2 regions of the Mesorhizobium sp. M0678 genome follow, and region 2 is predicted to be linked to the other one. Evidence: predicted binding sites of a transcription regulator. Region 2 holds the regulator's gene; the other holds the start of a gene.
What was found. Region 2 encodes HrcA, which represses chaperone genes, less so after heat shock. Its sites were predicted from a motif close to GTTAGCACTCNCNNNNNGNGAGTGCTAAC; they were not measured.
Positions count from the first base shown of each region.

Region 1: a site for HrcA is predicted at 4,435-4,463, ahead of groES (co-chaperone GroES). Genes of this name have one in related genera too.

Region 1 is NZ_JAMYPT010000005.1:257,634-265,317, reverse strand. Features, by position in the region: gene NKI29_RS12400 (OsmC family protein) at 1-355, opposite strand, end outside; gene NKI29_RS12395 (zinc-dependent alcohol dehydrogenase family protein) at 406-1,368, opposite strand; gene NKI29_RS12390 (TetR/AcrR family transcriptional regulator) at 1,513-2,112, shown strand; gene groL (chaperonin GroEL) at 2,359-4,014, opposite strand; gene groES (co-chaperone GroES) at 4,077-4,373, opposite strand; gene NKI29_RS12375 (bifunctional helix-turn-helix transcriptional regulator/GNAT family N-acetyltransferase) at 4,591-5,526, shown strand; gene NKI29_RS12370 (FAD-binding oxidoreductase) at 5,567-6,955, opposite strand; gene NKI29_RS12365 (LysR substrate-binding domain-containing protein) at 7,096-7,684, shown strand, end outside.
Region 2 is NZ_JAMYPT010000024.1:65,670-73,353, reverse strand. Features, by position in the region: gene cysK (cysteine synthase A) at 48-1,028, opposite strand; gene NKI29_RS28450 (LysE family translocator) at 1,195-1,812, opposite strand; gene NKI29_RS28445 (PQQ-dependent sugar dehydrogenase) at 1,900-3,255, opposite strand; gene NKI29_RS28440 (hypothetical protein) at 3,355-3,552, opposite strand; gene hrcA (heat-inducible transcriptional repressor HrcA) at 3,589-4,701, opposite strand; gene rph (ribonuclease PH) at 4,848-5,564, shown strand; gene NKI29_RS28425 (VOC family protein) at 5,597-6,007, shown strand; gene rdgB (RdgB/HAM1 family non-canonical purine NTP pyrophosphatase) at 6,007-6,669, shown strand; gene hemW (radical SAM family heme chaperone HemW) at 6,666-7,684, shown strand, end outside.

The DNA.
Region 1 (7,684 bases), on a different contig from region 2:
CCGTCTGCGCCAGCCGCTCGAACTCCCCCGCCGCCAGCCCGGCGACGCTTGCCTCGGTCTCCAGCTCGATACGGGTCAGCGTCGGTCCGGCCGCGGTGGCGCCGAGATGCGCTTTCGCGATCGTGTGGATGCGCGCGGGAGTGTAACCTTCGCGGCCGAGGACGGCGCTCAGCGCCATCGAGAAGCAGCCGGCATGCGCCGCCGCAATCAATTCCTCGGGATTGGTGCCGGGACCGTTCTCGAAACGCGACGGGAACGAGTAGGCGCCTTCGAAGACGCCGCTGCCGAGCTTCAGCCGGCCCGAACCTTCCTTCAACGATCCCTGCCATTGGGCCTCTGCTTCACGAATGGTCATTGTGTCTCTCCTTTGATTTGAGGGGTCGATCAGATTTTGGGGCGGACCAGTCAGGCGCTGTCGACGACCACTTTCCCGAAGACGTCGCCTTGCTGGAAATAGCGATAGGCGTCGTTGGCCTCGTCGAAGGCGAACACCTTGTCGATGACAGGCTTAAGCCGATGCACCGAGATGGCGCGCAGCATGGCTTCGAGGTTGGTGCGATTGCCGACGAACAGGCGGCTGATGGTGGCGAGGCTGCGCTGGTAGACCGGGCCGGGGATCTGCACCGTCCCGCCTTTCGCATCCTGTATGGTGAGAAGCACGATGCGCCCGTAAAGCGCGCAGGCGATCATCGATTGCGCGAAGGTCGGCGGGCCGCCGGTCTCGACGACGAGGTCGATGCCGCCGGTCTGCTCGCGCACCGCAGCACCCCATTCCGGCATGTCGGCGGTCGAGACGACGAGGTCGGCGCCCAGCGCCTGCAGCCGGTCCAGCTTCTCGTTGCGCGAGCTGACTGCCACGACACGGCAGCCGAGCAGCTTGGCGAATTGCAGCGCAAATAGCGCGACGCCACCTGAACCGATGACAAGAACCCATTGGCCGGGCTTCGGCATTTCGGCCGCCGTCACGGCATTCCAGGCGGTCAGGCCGGCGCAGGTTAGTGTCGCCGCTTGATGCCAGTCGAGATGATCGGGAAGCCGCACCGCCCATTGCTCGTCGAGCACGGCGTATTCGGCCAGCATCCCGTCCAGCGTGCAGCCAAGCTGGTCGATCAGACCGGCATTGATGCGGCCGTCGATCCAGCGCGCAAAATAACTGCCGGTGACGCGGTCGCCGACGGCAAAGCGGGTGACGGCCTCGCCGACGGCAACGACTTCGCCGGCACCGTCGCTCAGCGGGATAACGCCTTGGCGCGGCGCCAGCGGGTAGGTGCCGTTGAGGATCATCATATCGCGGCGGTTGAGCGAGGTGGCGCGGACACGCACGACGATCTCGTGCGGCTTCGGCGTCGGCTGCGCCTCGTCGCGCATCACCAGGCACTTGATCCCGCGGGTTCCTTCAAGACGACAACTGCGCATCTGCCTCTCGCATATGTAGACTGATCTACATATTATATAGACCGATTGTCATATTCGATGCAAGGCCTATAATGCTCACTCCTGACAGAGGTTGACATGGCGAACGACACCCGCACCCGCATACTCGAGACGACCGGGCTGCTGCTGAGGCAGCGCGGCTACCACGGCACGTCGCTCAACGATATTTTGAGCGCCTCAGGCGCACCGAGAGGTTCGCTCTACTTTCACTTTCCGGGCGGCAAGGATCAGCTGGTCATCGAAGTGACGCGCGACAGCGTCGCCGATGTGACGCAGAGGCTGGACGCCGCGCTCGCTGCCGAAAAGGACCCGGCGGTGGCTGTCCACCACATCTACCAGTCGGTCGCGCGCATGCTGGAAGACAATCGGTTCACGCTCGGTTGCCCGATCGCACCCGTGGTGTTGGACTCGCCGATCGACATGCCGGAACTGGCCGAGTTGTGCCGGTCCGCCTTCGAGCAATGGATAGGCTTGCTCAGGGCGGCCTTCGTCAGGGCAGGGGTGCCCGAACGGCGCGCGCACGCGCTGGCATTGCTGGTCGAATCATCGCTTGAAGGACTGATGGTGATCGCACGCGCCACCCACGACCGCGCCCCGGTGCTGGCGGTAGCCGATGAGGTCGCGGCGCTGATTGAGGGGGCATTGCCGGCCAAGAGTGCCACCGCAGCGGTGCATTGACGTTTATGCCTTCATCGCATCGAAGGCGGCGCGGCGTTCCGCCAAAAGGGCCAAGGCTGCAGCTCGACGATTGATGTTCTGCGCCGCCGCGACGCCTGGAAGTAACGGCATGGTGGCCGAACAGACGCGTCCTGCGGGATATGCGCCTGCTTACTTGAGATCGGACGGCCTCTCAATCTCCGCCACATCAACGAAAAAGGGCGGCATCGCTGCCGCCCTTTCCGTAAGCTTGCGAGATTGGCTGGATTAGAAGTCCATGCCGCCCATGCCGCCCATGCCGCCGCCGCCCATGCCGCCAGGCATGCCGCCGCCAGCCGACTCCTTCTTCGGAGCCTCCGCGATCATGGCTTCGGTGGTGACCAGCAGGCCGGCGACCGAGGCCGCGTCCTGCAGAGCCGTGCGCACAACCTTGACCGGATCGACGATACCCATGGCGATCATGTCGCCATATTCGCCGGTCTGGGCGTTGTAGCCGAAGGTTGCCCCCTTGTTCTCAAGGATCTTGCCGGCAACGATCGATGCTTCCGCACCGGCGTTGGCCGCGATCTGGCGGGCCGGAGCCTGCAGCGCGCGGCGCACGATGTTGATGCCGGCGGCCTGGTCGGAGTTGGCGCCGGTTGCCTTGATGCTCAGCGAAGCGCGCAGCAGTGCGACGCCGCCGCCGGGAACGATGCCTTCTTCGACGGCCGCGCGGGTCGCGTTGAGGGCGTCATCGACGCGGTCCTTCTTTTCCTTGACTTCCACTTCGGTCGCACCGCCGACGCGGATGACGGCAACGCCGCCCGCCAGCTTGGCGAGACGTTCCTGCAGCTTCTCCTTGTCGTAGTCCGAGGTGGTCTCCTCGATCTGCTGCTTGATCTGGGCGACGCGGCCCTGGATTTCGGCCTTCTTGCCGGCGCCGTCGACGATGGTGGTGTTCTCCTTGGAGATCGACACCTTCTTGGCGCGGCCGAGCATGTTCAGGCCGACATTCTCGAGCTTGATGCCGAGGTCTTCGGAAATGACCTGGCCACCGGTGAGGATGGCGATGTCTTCCAGCATGGCCTTGCGGCGATCACCGAAGCCCGGCGCCTTGACGGCAGCGATCTTCAGGCCGCCACGCAGCTTGTTGACGACCAGCGTGGCCAGGGCCTCGCCTTCGACATCTTCCGAGATGATGACCAGCGGCTTCGAGGTCTGCACGACGGCCTCGAGGATCGGCAGCATGGCCTGCAGGTTGGAGAGCTTCTTCTCGTGGAGAAGAATGTAGGCGTCTTCCAGATCCGCAACCATCTTCTCGGCGTTGGTGACGAAGTAGGGCGAGAGATAGCCGCGGTCGAACTGCATGCCTTCAACGACTTCAAGCTCGGTCTCGGCGGTCTTTGCTTCCTCGACGGTGATGACGCCCTCATTGCCGACCTTCTGCATCGCTTCCGCGATCATCGAGCCGACCGACACGTCGCCATTGCCGGCGATAGTGCCGACCTGGGCAACCTCTTCCGAGGTCTTGATCTTCTTGGCGTTCTTGATCAGCGTCGCGACGACGTCGGCGACGGCGAGGTCGATGCCGCGCTTGAGGTCCATCGGGTTCATGCCGGCGGCAACCGACTTGTGGCCTTCCTGGACGATCGATTGTGCCAGAACGGTCGCGGTGGTGGTGCCGTCGCCGGCGATGTCGTTGGTCTTCGAAGCAACTTCGCGGACCATCTGCGCGCCCATGTTTTCGAACTTGTCCTCAAGCTCGATTTCCTTGGCGACGGTGACGCCGTCCTTGGTGATGCGCGGTGCGCCGAACGACTTGTCGATGACGACGTTGCGGCCCTTGGGGCCGAGCGTGACCTTCACCGCGTCGGCGAGGATGTTGACGCCGCGCAGCATGCGCTCACGAGCGTCGCGGGAGAATTTTACGTCTTTGGCAGCCATTTTTAGCTCCTGGCAGGGGCTTGGATTGAGCCCGAAGATTTAAACGAGGGTGAGGCCGATATTCAGCCGATGATGCCCATGATGTCGGATTCCTTCATGATCAGAAGGTCTTCGCCATTGAGCTTGACTTCGGTGCCCGACCACTTGCCGAACAGGATGCGGTCACCGGCCTTGACGTCCAGCGGGACGAGCTTGCCGGCTTCGTCGCGGGCGCCGGAACCGACGGCGATGATCTCGCCTTCCTGCGGCTTTTCCTTAGCCGTATCGGGGATGATGATCCCGCCCGCGGTCTTGGATTCGGATTCGACCCGACGAACGACCACGCGGTCATGAAGCGGGCGGAACTTCGACTTTGCCATTTTTTATTCCTCGATGAGAATGGTGAGAACAGTTCCTCCGTCCGGCGGCGCCGGACATGTGGTTAGCACTCATCTTGGGGGAGTGCTAACGTGGCGCTGAAATAGGCTGGCAGCTCGTGCGAGTCAAGGCGCCCGCTGGGCATAATCAGGACAATTGCTTCAAACGGATACTTGACCAAGTCAACTAAATCGCTGATCTTGCCGGGAGGAGGATGCCATGACCATTCATCATCACCCAGGCAAGGAGCGGATCGACGCGGTGCGGGCCTTCAACCGCTTCTACACCCGCCAGATCGGGCTGCTCGACGAAGGGCTGCTGAAAAGCACCTTCTCGCTGACCGAGGCGCGGGTGCTCTATGAGCTGGCGCATCGCGATGGCCTGACCGCCACCGACCTTGCGCGCGATCTCGGCCTCGATGCCGGTTATCTCAGCCGGCTGCTGAAGAAGTTCGAGGAGCGTGATCTGGTCGAGCGCGCCACGATCGAGGCGGATGCGCGGCGCTCATCGATCGCGCTGACCAAGGCCGGGCGGCAGGCCTTCGCGCCGCTGAACCAGGGTTCGCACGACCAGGTCGCGGCTTTGCTCGAACGGCTTCCAGTTCCCGAACAGGACAGGCTGGTCAAGGCCATGCAGACGGTGCAGCGTTTGCTGGGCGGAAGCGCCGAACCCAAAATTCCCTATATGCTGCGGCCCCTGCAAGTCGGCGACATCGGCTGGATCATTCATCGCCAGGGCCTGCTCTACGCGCAGGAATATGGCTGGGACGAAACCTATGAAGCGCTGGTCGCCGAAATCCTCGGTGCCTTCGTCAAATCCTTCGATCCGAAATGGGAACGCAGCTGGATCGCCGAGCGGGAAGGGGAGGTCGTCGGCTCGGTCTTCGTCGTGCGCCAGTCGGACGCGGTGGCGAAGTTGCGCCTGCTCTATGTCGAGCCGTCGGCGCGCGGCCTCGGCATCGGCAAGCGGCTGGTCGAGGAATGTGTCGGCTTTTGCCGCGCCAGGGGCTACAGGACACTGACGCTGTGGACCAACGACGTGCTCGCCGCCGCTCGCCACATCTATGAGGCTGCGGGCTTTAAATTGACCAACGAGGAGCGCCACCATTCCTTCGGCAAGGATCTGGTCGGCCAGAACTGGAATTTGGAGCTGTAGCAGCGCCGCAGAATTTCGAGCATCGGCCTGGGGCGGTCGCTCAGGTCGCAGGCTTAATGTTTTGGTTCAAGCGAAAGAAATTGGTGGGATCATACTTGTTCTTTAGTGCGGCCAACCTCGGATAATTCTCGCCGTAAGCCGCCAGAACCCGATCAGTGCCCTCTTCGCCGAGATTATTGGCGTAGACGCCGCCGGTCGAGAACGGTCTCATTGCATCCCACAGGTCGCGCGCCCATCGGATGTGCGTTTCGTCGTCAGACGGATTGTCCCAGATCGATATCGGGAAGCAATCGTAAAGTGCATCTCTGTTGGCGTAGGGCGTTCCGTCCATCGGTACTCGCGAGATGGCGCCGCCAACCTGCTGCAGGACTAGAAGCGATTCGCTGGGTGCAGTCATGTAAGCCGCAAGCATGGTATCGATCGCCTGATCTGTGATTTCGCGCATGAACTGCGCCTTCCAGTAGTAGCGCCGCCCGCGCGGAAAGAGGCTGTCCCCGGCCGATTGGATTTGAAGATAGGGGACAGGAGCAATCCGGCGCTCAACTGGCGTGCCATACTCTCTCAGAGGTTGAATGATTTGCTGGCCTTCGTCGAGTGGGCCGATGTAGCACGCCGATATGCTGAAGAAGCGTTCGCCCGAGGGCGCCGTCACAAGTGCTGCATCCAGGCTCAGCTCATCCGGGGCGCCGCTCGAGAACGCACGATAGAACCGCATCGCTTCGCGTGCCTCTTCGTAGCGGTATAGCATCGATCCCGCGATGAGGAGCGGACCCACGGGATGGAGCTTGTATTCGAAGGTGGTGACTATTCCGAAATTGCCGCCGCCGCCCCGAATGCCCCAGAACAAATCTGCATTTTCGGCCGCGTTTGCCGTGACCAACCGGCCGTCCGCCGTCACGATTTCGACAGCGACAAGGTTGTCGCAGCTCAGTCCATGTTTGCGGCCAAGCTTGCCGAACCCGCCGCCGAGTGTCAGTCCGGCTATGCCGGTATCCGCATTGACACCCATGGTCGTCGCAAGACCATGGGCCTGTGTGGCTGCGTCGAACTCGCCCAGGTTTAGGCCGGCTTCTGCGCGCGCAACACGGCGGATCGGGTCGACTTCGATCCGCTTCATGCGTGACACATCGATCACCAAGCCGCCGTCGCATACCGAACTGCCGGCGACGTTATGACCACCGCCGCGGACGGCGACGAGGAAGCCTTGCGATCGGGCGAAGTTGACGGCCGTGACGACATCGCTGGATTCGGCGCAATAGAAGACAGCCGCCGGCCTCTTATCGACCATGCCATTCCAAACTCTGCGCGCCTGGTCATAGCCAGGGTCGTCCGGAAGGATCAGATCGCCGCGAATCGCCTGCCTGAGCCGGGCGATATCTGGCGCCTGCAACGTCGGCTCGGAACCGTCTATAAGCTTGAACATGCTCATCGAGGGATACCCTTCGTGATCCAGCACGGTTGGACAGGACGCTGTCGTTCACCGGATCATAATGATCTCATGCGGCGCCATTCGCTGCAAAATCGAATATCTCAGTCGCTGGATGAGCTAAATTCATCTAAACTGCCTGGATGAGAAAACTTCCGCCGCTCGGGTCGCTTCGCGCCTTCGAAGCCGCTGCCAGGCTGATGAGCTTCAGGAAGGCCGCGACGGAACTCGGAGTGACGCCAACGGCCATCAGCCACCAGATTCGATTGCTGGAGGAGGTCTGTGGGCAACTGCTGTTCCGGCGGCGCCCACGACCGCTCGTGCTCACAGGCGTGGGCGAACGGCTATTCCCGGTAATTTGCAGCGGCTTCGACGCTTTCGCTGCGGCAATAGCATCAGCCTCGGCCGGAGTTGGCCAACGCCCGTTGCGCGTGACGAGCCCAAATGCATTTGCCAGCCGATGGCTGGTTCCGCGCCTGTCGAAGTGGCGCGAACAGCATCCGAACATTCCACTGGAGATCATCGGGACAGACGCCGTTCTGGACCTGCGAGCCGGTGACGCCGACGTCGCGATCCGCTATGCGCGCAGGATGCCGCGGGATGTTCCCGCGCAGGAAATTTTTCGGGACGCATTCTTTCCGGTATGCAGCCCGGAGCTGTTCGCAGGAGGCGACCGACAGATCGAGCGCGCCGCCGATCTGCTGCAATACCCACTCATCCATTTCAATTGGA
Region 2 (7,684 bases):
GAGGGCATCGCGAAGGATCGCTACTGACCGGTCAAAAACGCTCGTGTCTAAGCGCCCAATCCCTCGAACAGGATCGTCGAGAGATAGCGCTCGGCGAAAGAGGGGATGACGACGACGAGGTTCTTGCCCTTGTTCTCGGCCCGCGAGCCGACGACGATCGCCGCTTGCAGGGCGGCACCCGACGAGATGCCGACCGGCACACCTTCGAGCCGAGCGACGAGCCGTGCATTGGCAACCGAATCCTCGTTCGAGACCTTGACGATTTCGTCATAGATCGTCGTGTCGAGGATTTTTGGCGCGAAGCCGGCGCCAATGCCCTGGATCTTGTGCGGGCCTGGCTGGCCGCCCGACAGCACCGGCGAGGCTTCCGGTTCGACGGCGACGACATGCACCGAGGGCTTACGCTTCTTCAGCACCTGGCCGACGCCGGTGATGGTGCCGCCGGTCCCGATGCCGGCAACGAAGATATCGACTTCGCCATGGGTGTCGTTCCAGATTTCCTCGGCCGTGGTGCGGCGATGGATTTCCGGATTGGCCGGGTTTTCGAATTGCTGCGGAATGACAGCGTCGGGCAGCGTTGCCGCCAGCTCGTCCGCCTTGGCGATGGCGCCCTTCATGCCTTTCGGCCCTTCGGTCAGCACCAGTTCGGCACCGAGCAGAGCCAGCATCTTGCGGCGTTCGACCGACATGGTTTCCGGCATGGTCAGGATCAGCTTGTAGCCCTTGGCAGCGGCGGCAAAGGCGAGCGCGATGCCGGTATTGCCCGAGGTCGGCTCGATCAGGGTGGTCTTGCCGGGCGTAATCCTGCCCGAAGCCTCCAATGCCTCGATCATCGAAACGCCGATGCGGTCCTTGACCGAGGCGATCGGGTTGAAGAATTCGAGCTTGGCCAGCAGATTGGCGACGACGCCCTTCTCCCTGGCGAATTTATCAAGCCGCACCAGCGGCGTGTCGCCGATCGTCTCGGTGATCGAATTGTAGATGCGGCCGCGGCCGGGCACGTGTGCGGGGGTGGCGGGCTTGTTCATTGATTTCCTCCCAGAGGTCAAGCGGCAAGAGTCGGGCGGGGCCTAGGATAGAGCCATCCGCCGCGCAAGATAGGCTGTCGATCGAAAAATATCCGAGTGAAGTTCGTGCTGAGTACCCCCGCCCTTGCAAGGCGTGGCAATCCTTGGGCGGATTGGCGAAAGAGATTTATTGGCGGGCAGCAATTGCCGCCGCCGCACCGACCATGAAGCCGGCGGCGGTGCGGTTGAGTGCCCTCAGCGCCCGCGGCGACTTCAGGAACCAGCGCGCCTTGGCCGCCAGCGCCAGATAGGGCACCAGCACGACGAGCAGGACGACGATGGTGAGCGCGACAAGAATGCCGTAATCGGCCAGCGTGATCGTCTTCAGATCGACGATGGTCGGGGTGATGGCAAGATAGAAGATCATCGTCTTCGGATTGCCGAGCGTGACGGCGAGGCCGGCTATAAAGCTGGATGTCAAGCCGCCCTTGCCTTTCTTGGCCTCCACCGTCTCGGGCGTGATGCCGCTCGTCCAGAAACGCCAGCCAAGAAAGGCGAGGTAGGCGACGCCCAGCCATTTGATGGCCAGGAAGACCATGCCGAAAGTCTGTGCGACGAAAGCCAGGCCGAGCACCACGGCAGTCAAATAGGTCAGGTCGCCGAGCATCAGCCCGAACGACATGGCCAGCGACGAGCGGAAGCCGGAACCCAGCGCACGCGCGACAAGCGCGGTGACGCCTGGGCCGGGGATGGCTGCGGCGATGCCGAGGGCGGCGCTATAGGCGAGGAACCCGGTGAGTGTCATGATTGGCGCTTGTCGCACAATGTTGAAGTTGGGTGAATTCCCTCGGGCCGAATTCGATTGCGCCAGCGCAGCAGGCGACACCGCCGTTCAGGAGCGGCCGTCTTCGTAGGTAATGCGCCAGATGGTGCCGTTGCCGTCCTCGGTGACGATCAGCGAGCCGTCCTTGGCCATCGCGACACCGACCGGTCGGCCCCAGACGGCGTCGTTCGAGATGACGAAGCCGGTCATGAAGTCCTCATATTCGCCTGTCGGCTTGCCATCCCTGAATTTGAGCCTCACCACCTTGTAGCCGGTCCTGGCGCCACGGTTCCACGAACCATGCATGGCGACGAAGGCGTCACCCTGATAATCCGCCGGGAAGTTCTTGCCGTCGTAGAAGGCTATATTCATCGGCGCCGAATGCGCCTGCATCAATACATCGGGGACAGTGGCCTTGCCGGCGAGGTCTGGCCGCTCGCCCTGATGGCGCGGATCCTCGTTATTGCCGATGTAGTACCAAGGCCAACCATAGAATCCGCCGTCCTTGACCGCTGTTGCAAATTCGAACGGCACATTGTCGCCGAGTTCGTCGCGCTCATTGACGACGCACCACAATGCGCCGGTGGCGGGCTGCACGGTCATGCCCGTACAGTTGCGCAGGCCGGTGGCGACAGTTCGGGGATTTTTCCCATCCGGGTCAAAGGCGAGCACATCGGCACGGCCGTCCTCGGAGCCCCAGGCCGCCCCGAGCGGCTTTGATTTGGCCCAGGCGTCGAGGCCGCTATCCGGCTCCTTACCTATATCCTCGGCGACGTTCGAGGCGGAGCCAACCGACAAATAAAGCGTTTTGCCGTCCTGCGAGAAGGCGATGTCGCGGGTCGTGTGACCACCCGACGGGATTTGGGCGACAATGGTTTCTGGTTTGCCGGATGTCTTCAGGTCGCCATCGCGATAGGGGAAGCGGACGATGCTGTCGCTGTTCGCGACATAAACCCATTGCGGTTTGTCTCCTGGCGGATAGAAGGCGATGCCGTAGGGATAATTGAGCCCCTTGGCGAAGATCGCTTTCTCGATGGGCTTGGCGCTGCCCTCGGCGAGACGATAGACGCGTATTTGGTCGGCATGGCTGTTGGCAACAAACAGGTCGCCATTCGGAGCGACGCGCACGACACGTGGATTGACGATGCCGGATGCGATCATTTCAGCCGAAAAGCCCGACGGCAATTCTGGCTTGGCGCGTTCGGGCCGTTCCGCCACGCCGGCGCCGTTCGAAGCGGATTGGGCGGGGTCGGCTGCCGGCATGTCTCGCGGCCCAATCAGGCGTCGGACGCCAGGCCTGTCGGCGTGCCAATCGCCAAACGCGGCTTCGCCTTTGAGCACATTCTGGTCCGCCTGCTGGGCGGCTGCCGGTGTCGCAACAAGGAGGGCAGCGGCAACGGCCGCAAAGCCGCCAGATCGGATCATCAACGTCCTCCGGGATTCGCCTCGAACAGGGCAAACGGCATCAGGTATTGATCGTTCCAAGCGGCCGTCCAGCACACGAGGATTTGAAGCCGAACCCGTTCAGTTGCCAGAGGCGTAAAAGTCGTCGTCGAGGCGCTTTTCCAGCGCGACCAGATCGGCCGGCAGCGGCAGACCCATCGCCCGCATCTCTTGCAGCTTCTCGCGCAACTGCTCTTGCACCTCGTGCTGATCCTCTGGCTGGTTGATCATTTCTTCGAGCAGCAGACTGATCTGGGCCTTGAACGATTCCAGCGCCATTCTTTTCTCCTCCTTGCGGCAGGCCCGCGGCGGCTCCTAGCTCAGCATGCGCGAAATCAGCTGCGCGGTATAGTCGACCATCGGTACTATGCGCGCATAATTCAGCCGCGTCGGCCCGATGACGCCGAGCGCACCGACGACGCGCGCGTCCTTGTCGCGATAGGGTGCCACCACCAGCGAGGAGCCAGACAGCGAAAACAGCTTGTTTTCCGAACCGATGAATATGCGCACGCCTGGGCCTGCCTCGGCGAGGTCGAGAAGCTGGATCAGCCCATCCTGCGTCTCCAGATCCTCAAACAGATGCCGCAGCAATTCTATGTCGGCCTGGGCAGTGACGTTTTCCAGGAGATTGGCGCGGCCGCGCACGATAAGCCGCCCAGGCACGCCGCTTTCAGCGCCTGCCCAGACCGCCAGGCCCTTCTCGACCAGATCCTGCGACAGCGTGTCGAGGGCTGCCCTGGTCTCTTCCTTGATGCGGGCGATCTCGACCCGCGCCTCGGCCAGGGTGCGGCCGCGGATATGGGCGTTGAGGAAGTTGGAGGCTTCGTGCAATTGCGAGATGGTGATGCCGGCGGGCAGATCGATGACGCGATTTTCGACGTCGCCGTTCTGCGAGACCAGCACGGCCAGCGCCTTGGTCGGCTCGAGCTGGATGAATTCGATGTGCTTAAGCGCCACCTCATTCTTGGCGGCGAGCACGAGGCCGGCGCCGCGCGACATGCCGGACAGCATCTGGCTGGCCTCGGTCAGCATATGCTCCAGCGTCGCGCCCGAGCCGGAGGCGCGCACCTGGGCCTCGATGGTACGGCGCTCCTCGTCGGAGAGGTCACCAAGTTCCATGAAAGCATCGACGAAGAAGCGCAGGCCTGCCTGGGTCGGCAACCGGCCAGCCGAAATGTGCGGCGCATAGATCAGGCCGAGATGCTCAAGGTCGCTCATCACGTTGCGGATGGTGGCCGGCGACAGCGACGACGGCAGGATGCGCGACAGGCTGCGCGAACCGACCGGCTCGCCATCCCTCAAATAGGAATCGACGATGCGCCGGAAGATGTCGCGCGAACGCATGTCGAGCGATTGAAGCGCGGGCGATTGCAGCGCGTGCGACGGGAGCACGTGCGACTGCAAACCGGGATCGACTGCCTTTGTCATTTCGAGCCAAAAACCTCCGCCCCGAAGATATAGACTTCCGCGGTGTCGGCGCAACCGGTCCATTTTCCTTTGCGCCTCACGCCCCGTGCGGCTACAAGCCGGCCAAGATTCCCCGGCCAAGATTCCGAAGAAAGAAAGAAGCCTGAATGCGCCCTTCCAAACGCCAATTCGACGAAATGCGCCCCATCTCCTTCGAGCGCGGCGTCTCCAAGCATGCGGAAGGCTCGTGCCTGGTGAAGTTCGGCGACACGCATGTGCTGTGTACGGCCAGCCTGGAGGAAAAGGTGCCGGGCTGGATGCGCAACTCCGGCAAGGGCTGGGTGACGGCGGAATACGGCATGCTGCCGCGTTCGACCGGCGAGCGCATGCGCCGCGAGGCTTCGGCCGGCAAACAAGGCGGCCGCACGCTGGAAATCCAGCGGCTGATCGGCCGCTCCCTGCGCGCCGTGGTCGATCTGCAGGCGCTCGGCGAGCAGCAGATCACCGTCGACTGCGACGTGATCCAGGCCGACGGCGGCACGCGCACCGCTTCGATCACCGGCGGCTGGGTGGCGCTCTACGACTGCCTGCGCTGGATGGAAACCCGCCAGATGGCGAGCCTGGGCAAGGTGCTGAAGGATCACGTTGCGGCGATCTCCTGCGGCATCCATGATGGCCAGCCGGTCATCGACCTCGACTATATCGAGGATTCCTCGGCCAGTACCGACGCCAATTTCGTCATGACCGGCAAGGGCGGCATCGTCGAGATCCAAGGCACGGCCGAGGGCGAGCCGTTCTCGGAAGAGCAGTTCGCGGCGCTGATGGGGCTCGCCAAGAAAGGTATTCAGCGCCTGGTCAGCTTGCAGCAAATGGCGGTGGCTTAGCTGCGGTCAATATTGATGAGATTGGCGATCCTGTGACCCCTTCTGCAATCCTGGAATCAGCACTCTACGTGACGGACCTTGCTGCCGCGGAACGGTTCTATTCGGGCGTGCTCGGGCTCGATCTGCTCGGCAAGGTCGATGGCAGGCATCTCTTCTTCCGCTGCGGCGACAGCGTGCTGCTTATGTTCAATGCCGAGGCGACCAAAGTGCCGCCGCCGGCCGACGCCAAGCTCAAAGTACCGCCGCATGGCGCGGTCGGCCAGGGCCATCTTTGCTTCGCCGCAAGCGCGGATGAAATCCCACGCTGGAAAGCGCATCTTGAGGCGAAGAAAATTGCCATCGAAAGCGAGTTCGAATGGCCGCAGGGCGGCCGCTCGATCTATATTCGCGACCCGTCGGGCAATTCGATCGAATTCGCCGAGCCAAGAATCTGGGGCATCTGATGCATTCGCCAACTGTTCATTCGCTTGACGGGCATAAGATCGTCGTCGCCAGCCATAACGCCGGTAAATTGCGGGAATTCGCCGATCTGATGGCGCCATTCGGCATTGAAGCGAAGTCCGCAAAGGAATACGGCCTGCCGGAACCGGACGAGACCGGCACCACTTTCGAGGAGAACGCCCTCATAAAAGCCTTGGCTGCCGCCAAGGCCACTGGATTGCCGGCGCTGTCGGACGATTCCGGCCTGTGTGTCGATGCGCTCGACGGCGCACCCGGCGTCTACACCGCCAACTGGGCCGAGACGCCGGACGGCTCCCGCGACTTCGGCATGGCCATGCAGCGCACGGAAGTGGCCTTGCAAGAAGTTGGCGCGATCACGCCTGCCCAGCGCAAGGGCCGCTTTGTCGCGGTCATCTGCCTGGCCTTCCCCGATGGCCAGGCGGAATATTTTCGCGGTGAGGTCGAGGGCACGCTGGTATGGCCGCCGCGCGGCGAGCTAGGCTTCGGCTACGATCCGGTGTTCTTGCCCTACGGGTTCGAAAAGACCTTCGGCGAGATGAGCGCGGAGGAAAAGCATGGCTGGAAGCCCGGCCAGCCAACCGCATTGTCGCACCGTGCCCGCGCCTTCCAGAAATTCGCGCAAGCCCGATTGGCCGGCGCATGACCATGCTGCTCGACCGCAGCCCCGGTTTCGGCGTCTATGTCCACTGGCCATTCTGCGCGGCCAAATGCCCCTATTGCGACTTCAACAGCCATGTCCGCCACCAGCCGGTCGACCAGGAGCGTTTTGCCCGCGCCTTCGAGACCGAGCTGGCGACGATGCGCGGCCGCACCGGGCCGCGCGAGGTGACCAGTATCTTTCTTGGCGGCGGCACGCCATCGCTGATGAAACCGCAGACCGTGGCGGCGGTGCTGGATGCAGTGGCGAAGAACTGGACGGTGCCTGATGGCATCGAGGTGACGCTGGAGGCCAATCCCTCCTCGGTCGAGGCCGAGCGCTTTCGCGGCTATCGCGCGGCCGGCGTCAACCGGGTGTCGCTTGGCGTGCAGGCACTGAACGACAAGGATCTGCGCTTCCTCGGCCGTTTGCACAATGTCGATGAGGCCCTGCATGCGATCGGCCTGGCGCGCGAGATATTCCCACGGCTGTCGTTCGACCTGATCTACGCGCGGCCCGGTCAGACGCCGGAAGCGTGGCAGGCGGAGCTCGAGCAGGCGATCGGCCACGCCGCAGACCATCTGTCGCTCTATCAGCTGACCATCGAGGAAGGCACGCCGTTCCATGCACTGCATGCGGCAAGGAAATTCATCATTCCAGACAATGAGCTTGCCGCCGATCTCTACGCGTTAACGCAGGAGATCACCGCCGCGCGCGGACTGCCGGCCTACGAGATTTCCAACCACGCCAGGCCCGGCGCCGAAAGCCGGCACAATCTCACCTATTGGCGTTATGGCGAATATGTCGGCGTCGGTCCCGGCGCGCATGGCCGGTTCGTCGAAAATGGCCGCCGCGTGGTGACGATCGCCGAGAAAATGCCGGAGACCTGGGCCAATCTGGTCGAGGCCAAGGGTCATGGCGTTTCCGGCGGCGAGGTCCTGACGCGGTCGGAAGAGGCCGACGAGTTCCTGCTGATGGGGCTGAGGCTGGCGGAAGGCATCGACCTTTCCCGCTACGAGGC